2 regions of the Sphingomonas sp. SORGH_AS_0438 genome follow, and region 1 is predicted to be linked to the other one. Evidence: riboswitches for the same ligand, from Rfam matches in the RefSeq annotation. Region 1 holds a riboswitch; the other holds the start of a gene.

What was found. A riboswitch is a leader RNA that binds a small molecule or an ion and turns the genes downstream of it on or off. The one in region 1 is predicted to bind cobalamin.
Region 2: it holds a riboswitch for cobalamin, as region 1 does, so the genes downstream of both, QE452_RS13090 (TonB-dependent receptor domain-containing protein) here and QE452_RS05175 (DUF1852 domain-containing protein) in region 1, are expected to answer to the same signal.

The regions. Positions count from the first base shown of each region.
Region 1 covers NZ_JAVIZS010000001.1:1,085,266-1,089,756, forward strand. The annotation lists gene QE452_RS05165 (acyltransferase) at 1-177, shown strand, start outside; gene QE452_RS05170 (methionine synthase) at 386-1,414, opposite strand; gene QE452_RS05175 (DUF1852 domain-containing protein) at 1,444-2,427, opposite strand; cobalamin riboswitch at 2,551-2,774, opposite strand; gene QE452_RS05180 (hypothetical protein) at 2,881-3,096, opposite strand; gene QE452_RS05185 (VOC family protein) at 3,337-3,720, shown strand; gene QE452_RS05190 (UPF0149 family protein) at 3,822-4,491, opposite strand, start outside.
Region 2 covers NZ_JAVIZS010000001.1:2,814,088-2,818,578, forward strand. The annotation lists gene QE452_RS13085 (ABC transporter substrate-binding protein) at 1-763, opposite strand, end outside; gene QE452_RS13090 (TonB-dependent receptor domain-containing protein) at 765-2,624, opposite strand; cobalamin riboswitch at 2,746-2,952, opposite strand; partial or broken gene coaD (pantetheine-phosphate adenylyltransferase) at 2,973-3,486, opposite strand; gene QE452_RS13100 (farnesyl diphosphate synthase) at 3,483-4,382, opposite strand; gene QE452_RS13105 (exodeoxyribonuclease VII small subunit) at 4,390-4,491, opposite strand, start outside.

The DNA of each region.
Region 1 (4,491 bases):
ACGGCCTGGGTCGTGGACCAGAAGGTCCCGGCCCGTATCGGCGCGCCCATGGGCGTCCTGCTGGTGATCGTCGCCGTGCTGATCGCCTATGCGAGTCTGAAGCTGTACGACGAACCCGTGCGTCGCCGGCTTGCCGCCCGCTTCCTCCGGCGGTCGGCGGTCGCGCCGTCCCGATGACGATCGGGCTTCGATAGGTCGTGATGCGCTTCGTCGGCGACGGGGCATCGGTCTGGAATGGGGTTGCGGGCGGACGGCCTGCCAAGGATGACCCGTCATCCGCTTCCCGGCATTAGCCCGATGATGGCGAAGCCGAGGAAGCGGATCGGGGTCGGAGCCTAGGTACGTCAGACGCTGGCAGTCGCCGAACAGCCCCCGACTGCGCCGGTCAGGCCGTGATTTCCCGCCTGACGATCGCCGCGCCCGCACCCAGCGCCTTCAACTTGCCGGTCGCGACCTTGCGGCTCAAAGGCGCCATGCCGCAATTCGTCGCCGGGTAGAGCTTGTCCGCATCGACGAAGCGCAGGGCGTTGCGCAGGGTATCGGCGACCTGTTCCGGCGTCTCGATGCTATCGGTGGCGACGTCGATCGCGCCGACCATCACCTTCTTGCCGCGGACGAGCTCGATCAGGTCCATCGGCACTCGCGAATTCTGGCATTCGAGCGAGATGATATCGATCTTCGATTTCTGGAGGTTGGGGAAGGTTTCCTCATATTGCCGCCATTCGGAGCCGAGCGTCTTCTTCCAGTCGGTATTGGCCTTGATCCCATAGCCGTAGCAGATGTGGACGGCGGTCTCGGCCTTCAGGCCCTCGGCGGCGCGTTCCAGGGTGACGATACCCCAGTCGTTCGCCTCGTCGAAGAACACGTTGAAGGCGGGTTCGTCGAATTGGATGATGTCGACGCCCGCAGCCTCCAGTTCGCGGGCCTCCTCGTTGAGGATGCGGGCGAATTCCCAGGCCAGCTTCTCGCGGCTCCGGTAATGGGCGTCGAAGAGGGTATCGATCATCGTCATCGGCCCCGGCAGGGTCCATTTGATCGGCTGGGTGGTCTGGGCGCGCAGGAACCGCGCATCGTCGACGAAGACCGAGCGGGGCCGCGACACGGCGCCGGTGACCGTCGGCACGCTGGCGTCGTAACGGTTGCGGATACGCACCGTCTCGCGCTTCTCGAAGTCGACGCCGTCCAGATGCTCGATGAACGTCGTGACGAAGTGCTGGCGGGTCTGCTCGCCGTCTCCCAGGATATCGATGCCCGCCTGGCGCTGATCGTCGACCGCCAGACGCAGCGCGTCCTGCTTGCCCGCGATCAGTTCCTCACCCTCCAGCTTCCACGGCGACCACAGGGTCTCGGGCTGAGCAAGCCAGCTGGGCTTGGGCAGGCTGCCCGCCGTCGTCGTCGGCAACAATCTCGTCATGATGGAATATACCTGTCGTTTGGGTGGGATCAGAGGCCGCAGGTCGCGGACCAGCGTCGAAGGGCGGCACCATGCGGCGCGATGATATGCGCCTCGGCCAGCTTGCCTTGCTCCACGGCGAGCCGGCTGCGCTCCTCGCGATCGTAGACGATGCGGGTCAGCGAATAGTCCTGATATGTCAGGCTCGGCCGGTACTGCTCCGCCGCCACGGAGTTGGCGTTGTAGATTTCGGGGCGATAGATTTTCTGGAACGTCTCCATCGTCGCGATCGTGCCGGCGAGTTCGAGGTTGGTGTAGTCGCTGACCAGATCGCCGATATGATAGAAGGCCAGGGGCGCGACGCTGTGCGGCGGCATGAAGTAGCGCACTTTCATGCCCATCTTCGCGAAATACCGGTCGGTCGGGGAGGTATCGTCGTTCCGATACTCGACGCCGAGGATAGGATGGACGTTTGCCGTCCGGTGGTAGATCGCCTTGCTCGACACGCTCAGGCAGATGACCGGGGCCTTCCGAAAATGGTCGCGATAGGCGCTTGAGCCGAGAAAGCGCTTGAACAGAGCGCCGTGGAGATCGCCGAAATCGTCCGGCGCACCGCCACCTCCGGTCCTGAGGTGGTCCGGGAGAACGACGTTGAAGTCGTAGTCCCGGATGTAGGAGGAGAAGTTGTTGCCGACGATGCCATCGGTCCGCTCGCCGCTGCGTCGGTCGACGATGCTGGTGTGCAGAATCTCGATCAGGGGAAGCGCGTCGTCGGCGTCACCATCGCCAATGGTCAGCGCGGCGGAGATGATCTTCAACTCGATCGTGTAGCGATCACCGGTGGGATTGTCCCAGTGCATCAGCGCGTTGAAACGGCGATCGATCATCATCAGCGTGTTGCGCAGATTCTCTTGCCGGTTGTCGCCTCGGGCGAGATTGGCGAAGTTGGTGGTGATGCGCGTGCTGTCGGCCGGACGATAGTCCTCGTTGAACGGGATGCTGCTGATCGTGAATGTGAACCCGCTATTCGTCATGACTCACCTGGCTTTGCGGACAGAGGTCAGGCGAGAGCGCGCAAGGCAGGGACAGGCCCGGATGGCGGAACGTCACGGACCGTCGCGTCGAGCGCGATCCACCGGAGGAACCCCCGTCCGAGGAACGTTATGGCGTCGAAAGGCAGGTCTCCTGGCTTGCGGGTCGACGCGGTGGCTCCGGCCTTCCCGGGCTCCTTGCGGGAACCCAGTGACACGAATTGGAGCCGCCGCTCGCCGCTTACAGTTGCGGGGGCAGCGCCGGACTCTGCCCTGAAGGACACCACCGGCTTCCCGTCTTAGCCCCATCGCCATGCCTGGGATGGGGAACCTCGACGCCGCGTTCCAACACCAACACCGAGGCATTGTCAATCATGATATAAAGATATCCTTATATCTTGATGACGTGATGTCCGGCGCCCGGATGCCCTCTGGCGCAAGATAGGGCGCGTGCGCCTACAAGCCGGCCTGGTCGATCCTTTGTGCGATTTCGCTGGGCAACGCGGCTTCCGATTTCGGTTGCAGCCGATGAAGCGCCGTCTGCACGCGCTTGCGCGCGACCTGATAGGCCTTGTGGCGGATGACCCGCATCGCGTTTGTCCGCCAGGACGGGCTTTCGCCCAGCCGGGCTTCCCATTTGGCCTCCTCCGCTTCGAGGATCGACAGCGCCATGCGCAGTCCGTCGCGTCGTCCGCGGGCATAGTCTTCGGAAATGGGGGATGTCGTCATCGGGTGGCGAGGGTGGCCCGCCCCATGGTCCCTGACAAGCCAAATTCCCGGCCCGGCAATCGGTCCTGGCCGATATCCGCTTCATCCTTCGGGCCGCCTGCACCGATCCGATGGCCCGGATGCCGCTTCCGTTCGTTCCGGGCACTGTCCCAAGCAGGAGAGAATAGCGTGCTGTTTCACACGATGGTCGGATCGAACGACATTGAGCGATCGAAGCGTTTCTACGACACGGTGCTGGGCACCCTCGGCGTAGGGGAGGCGATGCGGAACATCGCCGACAGCGGTCATACCCGACTGATCTATCGGAACGACAACGGGACCAACTTCATCGTCAGCCAGCCGATCAACGACGAGCCGGCAACCGTCGCGAACGGCAGCACCGTCGCCTTTGCTTGCAACTCGCCGGAGCAGGTGAAGCAGTTTCACGATGTTGCGGTCGCCAATGGCGGCACGTCGATCGAAGCACCGCCGGGTCCGCGCAACACGGCCTCCATGGGCACGATCGAACTCGCCTATGTTCGCGATCCCGACGGCAACAAGCTTTGCGGGATCCATTTTCCCAAATAAGCGGGCCTAACCGTGCTGCCCGTCCCGGTTGCGGGCGGGCAGCACCCGATTGATCCGGTGCGACCAACCACGGAAGACATCGTCCATTCGGGTTCGGCAGGTCAGGCGCAGCAATGCTTGCGCTTCTTTCCCGAGCCGCAGGGGCAGGGATCGTTGCGGCCGGTCTTGGCCGGCGCGACTGTCTCCATGGCATTCGCCTTCGTCTCGCCCGTATGAGCGCGGGCCGCATGGAGGCGCTGGATCGTGTCCGTCAGTTCGGCCACCGCACGGTCCTGGAACGCATTGATCTCCACGCTGTCGAGATCGCTTTCGTCGCGGGCGATCGCGATCAGCGCCAGCAGGCGCCGCCACGGATCGGCCCATTCGCTATCAGCGGCCGCGGCGTCCCACGCATCCGGACGCAACGCGATCGCATCGGAAAAGCCGTCGATCCAGAATTCCCACAGAACGTCGCCATCCCGCTCGTCGATGTCGAGGATCGGCTGCAGCTTGCCGCGGGACAGGTCGCGCGCGATCTCGTCGCGCCGCGCCGTCACCGCCCTGACGAACCATTGCACGTCGAGCGGGTCCTCGAACGGTGGGACGCCATCGATCTCGACGCCCCATATGACCGTCATCCACGCGTCCACCGGGATCGCCTCGGGACAGACGATCAGCCCGGTGAGGAAGCCGTCGAGCTCGGTGAGCAGCATCGGCTCTTCGACCGGAAGGTCCGCCAATGCCCCGTCGAGGCGTCGGAAACGGGATGGCATTTTTCTCACAGGCGAAGGT
Region 2 (4,491 bases), 1.7 Mb from region 1:
CGAGCCGGTCGAGCGCCGGGGGAATCGTGGGACCGCCGCAATAGAGCAGGGCCGGGTCGATCGTCGCCGCCCGGCTGTGCGGCAACAGCCGTTCGCGCAAGCGTGCCAGCCGGTTGCGGTCGGGCGCGATCACCAGGTCCGGCGGGTGCACGACCAGGGTCTCCGCCGGCAGCCGCCCGGTAAAGGCCAGGCCATAGCCCGCCGCCGCATTGGTCAGGCCGACATGCGTCATCGCTTCATCCAGCAAGGTGCCGCCGCCATTGGCGAGGTCGCCGGAGATGTAGAGCAAGGCCCTTGGTCGCCGGGCATCCGTCGGCCGGGTGCGGCGCAGGCCAGCATCAATGTCGCGCACGATCCGCTCGCCGGCCGGAGCCGCCCCCACCGCCCGCGCCAGTTCGCGCACCTGCGCCTCGCTGGCGGCGATGGTGGCGGGGATGCCGAGATAGAGCGTCTTCAGCCCGGCGCGCGCCCAGGCCTCCCGCGTGGCGGGCGCGGTGAAGCTGGAGGCGACGACCAGGTCGGGCCGGAGCGCGATCACCTCCTCCGCCGTTCCCGCCGTGGCGCGGAAGCGGCGCGCAAGGGCGAGCGGGATCGAGGAGGCGCCGGGCGTTTGCGAATAATGGCTGATCGCGGCGATGCGGGCGGGCGGCACCATGTGCACCAGCATCGCATCCGCGCATGGATTGGTCGAGACGATGCCCCCGCCCCCGCCCGGCGGCTGCGCACAGCCGGCGAGCAGGAGGGCGAGGGCCAGCGCGCGCATCTCAGTCGAGCGTCACGCGGATGCCGCCATAGGCGGCGCGGCCATAGGTGCCATAGCCGGCGATGACCCGGTAATCCTCATCGAACAGGTTGTCGACGCGGCCATAGACGGACAGGCGATCCCCGATCGGCAGTTCCGCGCGCAGGCTGGCCAGCGCATAGCCGTCCAGCCGGACGCTGTTGGCCGCGTCGTCGTAACTGTCGCCGACCATCTGCACCGTGCCGCCGACCGACAGGCCGAAGGGCAGGCGATAGTCGATATTGACCGCCGCCGTCTCCTTGGGCCGGCGCGCCAGGTCGAGGTCGAAGGCCGCGCCGGGCGTGCGGTTGCGGCTGTCGATATAGGAGACGTTGCCCGACAGGGTCAGCGCATCGACCGGACGCAGCGCGATGGTGAACTCGACACCCTCGGCCTGGGTGCGCTGGATATTGTCGTAGCGGCCGAAGGGATAGGCCGCGCACTCGGTCGCGCCGACGCAGTTGCGGAAGCTGATCTGGTTGCGCGTGTCGCGGTGGAACCAGGTCGCCCCGATCCGCATCCGGCCCTCCACCAGCGCCTGTTCGACGCCCAGGTCATAGTTGCGCGCCGTCTCCGGCCGCAGCGCCTCGTTCCCATAGGCGCTGTAGAGCTGGTAGAGCGTCGGGGCCTTGAACCCCTCGCCATAGCTGGCGCGCAGCGTCGTGCCGGTCGCCAGCGCCCAGGCCGCGTCCGCGCCGAAGGTGGTGCGGCCGCCGAAACGCTGGTGATCGTCATGCCGCACGCCGCCGGTGACGGTCAGCGCGCGGATCGGCTGGACGATCGCCTGGCCATAGACGCTGGTGATGCCGACCGAACGCTTGAGGAAGCCGTCGTCATAGCGGCTGGTCTCATGCTCGACGCCGCCGACCAGGCGGACTGGCTCGGCCAGCCGGAAATCACCCTGATATTCATAGCGTTCGGACCGGCCCCGGCCGATGAAGCTGGGGCCGGTGCCGAAGGCGGGTTCGTAATTGTCGCGGTTGATATCGGCGATGGTGAAGGCCGCACGGTTGCGGAGGCGGCCGTCCAGCAGGTTCGCATGGACGCCGGCATAGCCATAGACTTCCTGCGTCTTGGCATAGTCGGCGGTGTCGGCCAGCATATAGTCGGGCGGCGGAAAGCCATCCAGCCCGACCCGGCTATGCGCATACCAGCCCGACAGGTCGATGCCGATGTCCCGGGTCAGCGCCAGCGTCGCGCGGCCGTTCGCACCATATTGGCGGTATCCGTCACGCTCGCGGCCATTGGCGGCGGCGGAGATGCCGTCGCTGTCCAGATAGCCGCCGGTCAGCGACAGGGCGAGCGGCCCGGCGCCGCCCGACACGCCGGCGCTGGCGAAGGCGCTGTTCGCATAGCCATATTCGGCGCGCGCATGAGCGCGGAACCGGTCGGTCGGCGCCTGGGTGATGATGTTGACGACGCCGCCGATCGCCTGGCTGCCCCAGGGCACCGAATTCGGCCCGCGCAGCACCTCGATCCGCTCGATCGACGAGGAGAGCAGGTTGGCGAAGTCGAAGCCGCCGCCGGGCGAGGACGGATCGTTGACGCGCACGCCGTCGATCACGACCAGCGTCTGCTCCGCTTCCGCGCCCCGGATGCGCAGGCTGGTCAGGCTGCCGATCCCGCCATTGCGGGTGACGGTGACGCCCGGCGTGGTCGACAGCAGGTCGGCGATCGAGACGGTCTGGCGCGCCTCGATCTCCGCGCGGTCGATGACGGTCAGCGCTTGGCCGACCTCGTCCAGCTTCTGCGGCGCGCGGGCGGCGGTGACGACGATCTGGTCGTCGTCCGGGGCCGCCTGCGCCAGTGCGGGAGCGGCGGCGGCAAGCGCCAGGACGGACACGGCAAATCTCAACACGAACGCATTCCCCCTCTCGGCGGCGTCCGCACCATTGCGCACGCGTCGCCGCGCGTCGTTCGCTCGAGGAATATCGCCTCGTCCGCTCCGGTGCTCCCGCCGGCGCGATGGATCGACCGTGACGGGCAGGTCTCCTGGCTTCCGGGTCATCGCCGCCGCCCCGCCTTCCCGGACCGTCTCTGGGTCCAGTGGCCTGTTGGGGCGGCCGCTCGCCGGTCACAGTTGCGGGGACAGCGCCGGGATCGTGGACAAACCACTCACCGGCTTCCCTTTTGATCCCCGGTCAGGGGGAACCCGTCACGGCGGCGCGGTTAGCCGCCGGCGCGGGTCCGGTCAATCAGCCTGCCGACCGCGCCCCAGCGCCGCGACGCGCGCGACCAGGTCCCGGCACACATCGGGGGGCACGAACTTCGACACGTCGCCGCCGAACAGCGCGATCTCCTTGACCAGCCGCGACGCGATCGGCTGCAACGCGACATCGGCCATCAGGAAGACGGTCTCGACATGGCGGTTGAGCTGCTGGTTCATGCCCGCCATCTGATATTCATATTCGAAATCGGCGACGGCGCGCAGGCCCCGCACGATCACGCTCGCCCCCTCGCGCACGGCAAAGTCCATCAGCAGCGAATCGAACGGCACCACGTCGATCGCGCCGCCGATCGTCGCCACCTCGCGCCGCACCGTCGCCATCCGCTCGTCGAGTGAGAACATCGGCGACTTGGAGGCATTGGTCGTCACCCCCACCACCAGCCAGCCGGTCGACCAGCTTCGCGCCGCGCCGGATGATGTCCATATGGCCGAGTGTGACAGGGTCGAAGGTGCCGGGATAGACGCCGATCCGGGTCACCGGTCGCGCTCCACCACATAGCGGGCGATGGCGCGCAGCAGGTCCGCCTCCGCGCCATAGCCGCGCAGATGCTGCACCGCCTGGTCGACCAGCATCCCGCATTGCTCGCGGGCACGATCGACGCCGAGCAGCGACAGGAACGTCTCCTTGCCCGCCTCGCCGTCCTTGCGCAGCTTCTTGCCGGCCAGTTCCTCGTCGCCCTCGGCATCGAGCAGGTCGTCGGCGATCTGGAAGGCGAGGCCCAGGTCGTGCGCATAGCCGCGCAGAGGCACGCGCCCCTCGGGCGGCACCCGGCCCAGGATCGCGCCCGCCTCCACCGCCGCGCAGATCAGCGCGCCGGTCTTCATCTGCTGGAGCCGGGTGACGGTGCCGAGGTCGAAGCGCGCCTTTTCCGCCTCCAGGTCCATCATCTGCCCGCCCGCCATGCCGCCGGGGCCGGCGGCGCGCGCCAGATCAAGCACCAGTTCGGACCGCACGAACGGATCGGGATGCGTATCCGCATCGGCCAGCACCTCGAACGCCAGCGCATGGAGGCAGTCGCCCGCCAGGATCGCGGTCGCCTCGCCATAGATTTTGTGCGCGGTCGGCTTGCCCCGGCGCATGTCGTCATCGTCCATCGCCGGCAGATCGTCGTGGATCAGCGAATAGACATGGATCGCCTCGATCGCGGTGCCGACCAGCACGGCGCAGGCGCGATCGACGCCGAACAGGTCGGCGGTCGCGATCGTCAACAGCGGCCGCAGCCGCTTGCCACCGCCGATCGCGGCATGGCGCATGCAGCGATAGAGGTCGGCGCGCGGATCGTCGGGGATGGCGAGCAGCGTGTCGAACCGGGCATCGACCGCCTCGGCGACCAGCGAGATCGCGTCGGGCAGCGACGCGGGCAGAGCGGGCATGGGCGCCTCAGCCCGCGGCAAAGGGGCGCGTGCCGGCGGGCTTGCCGTCCGCGTCCAGCCGGATCGCCTCGATCCGCGCCTGCGCCGCATCGAGCCGCTCGGCGCAGCG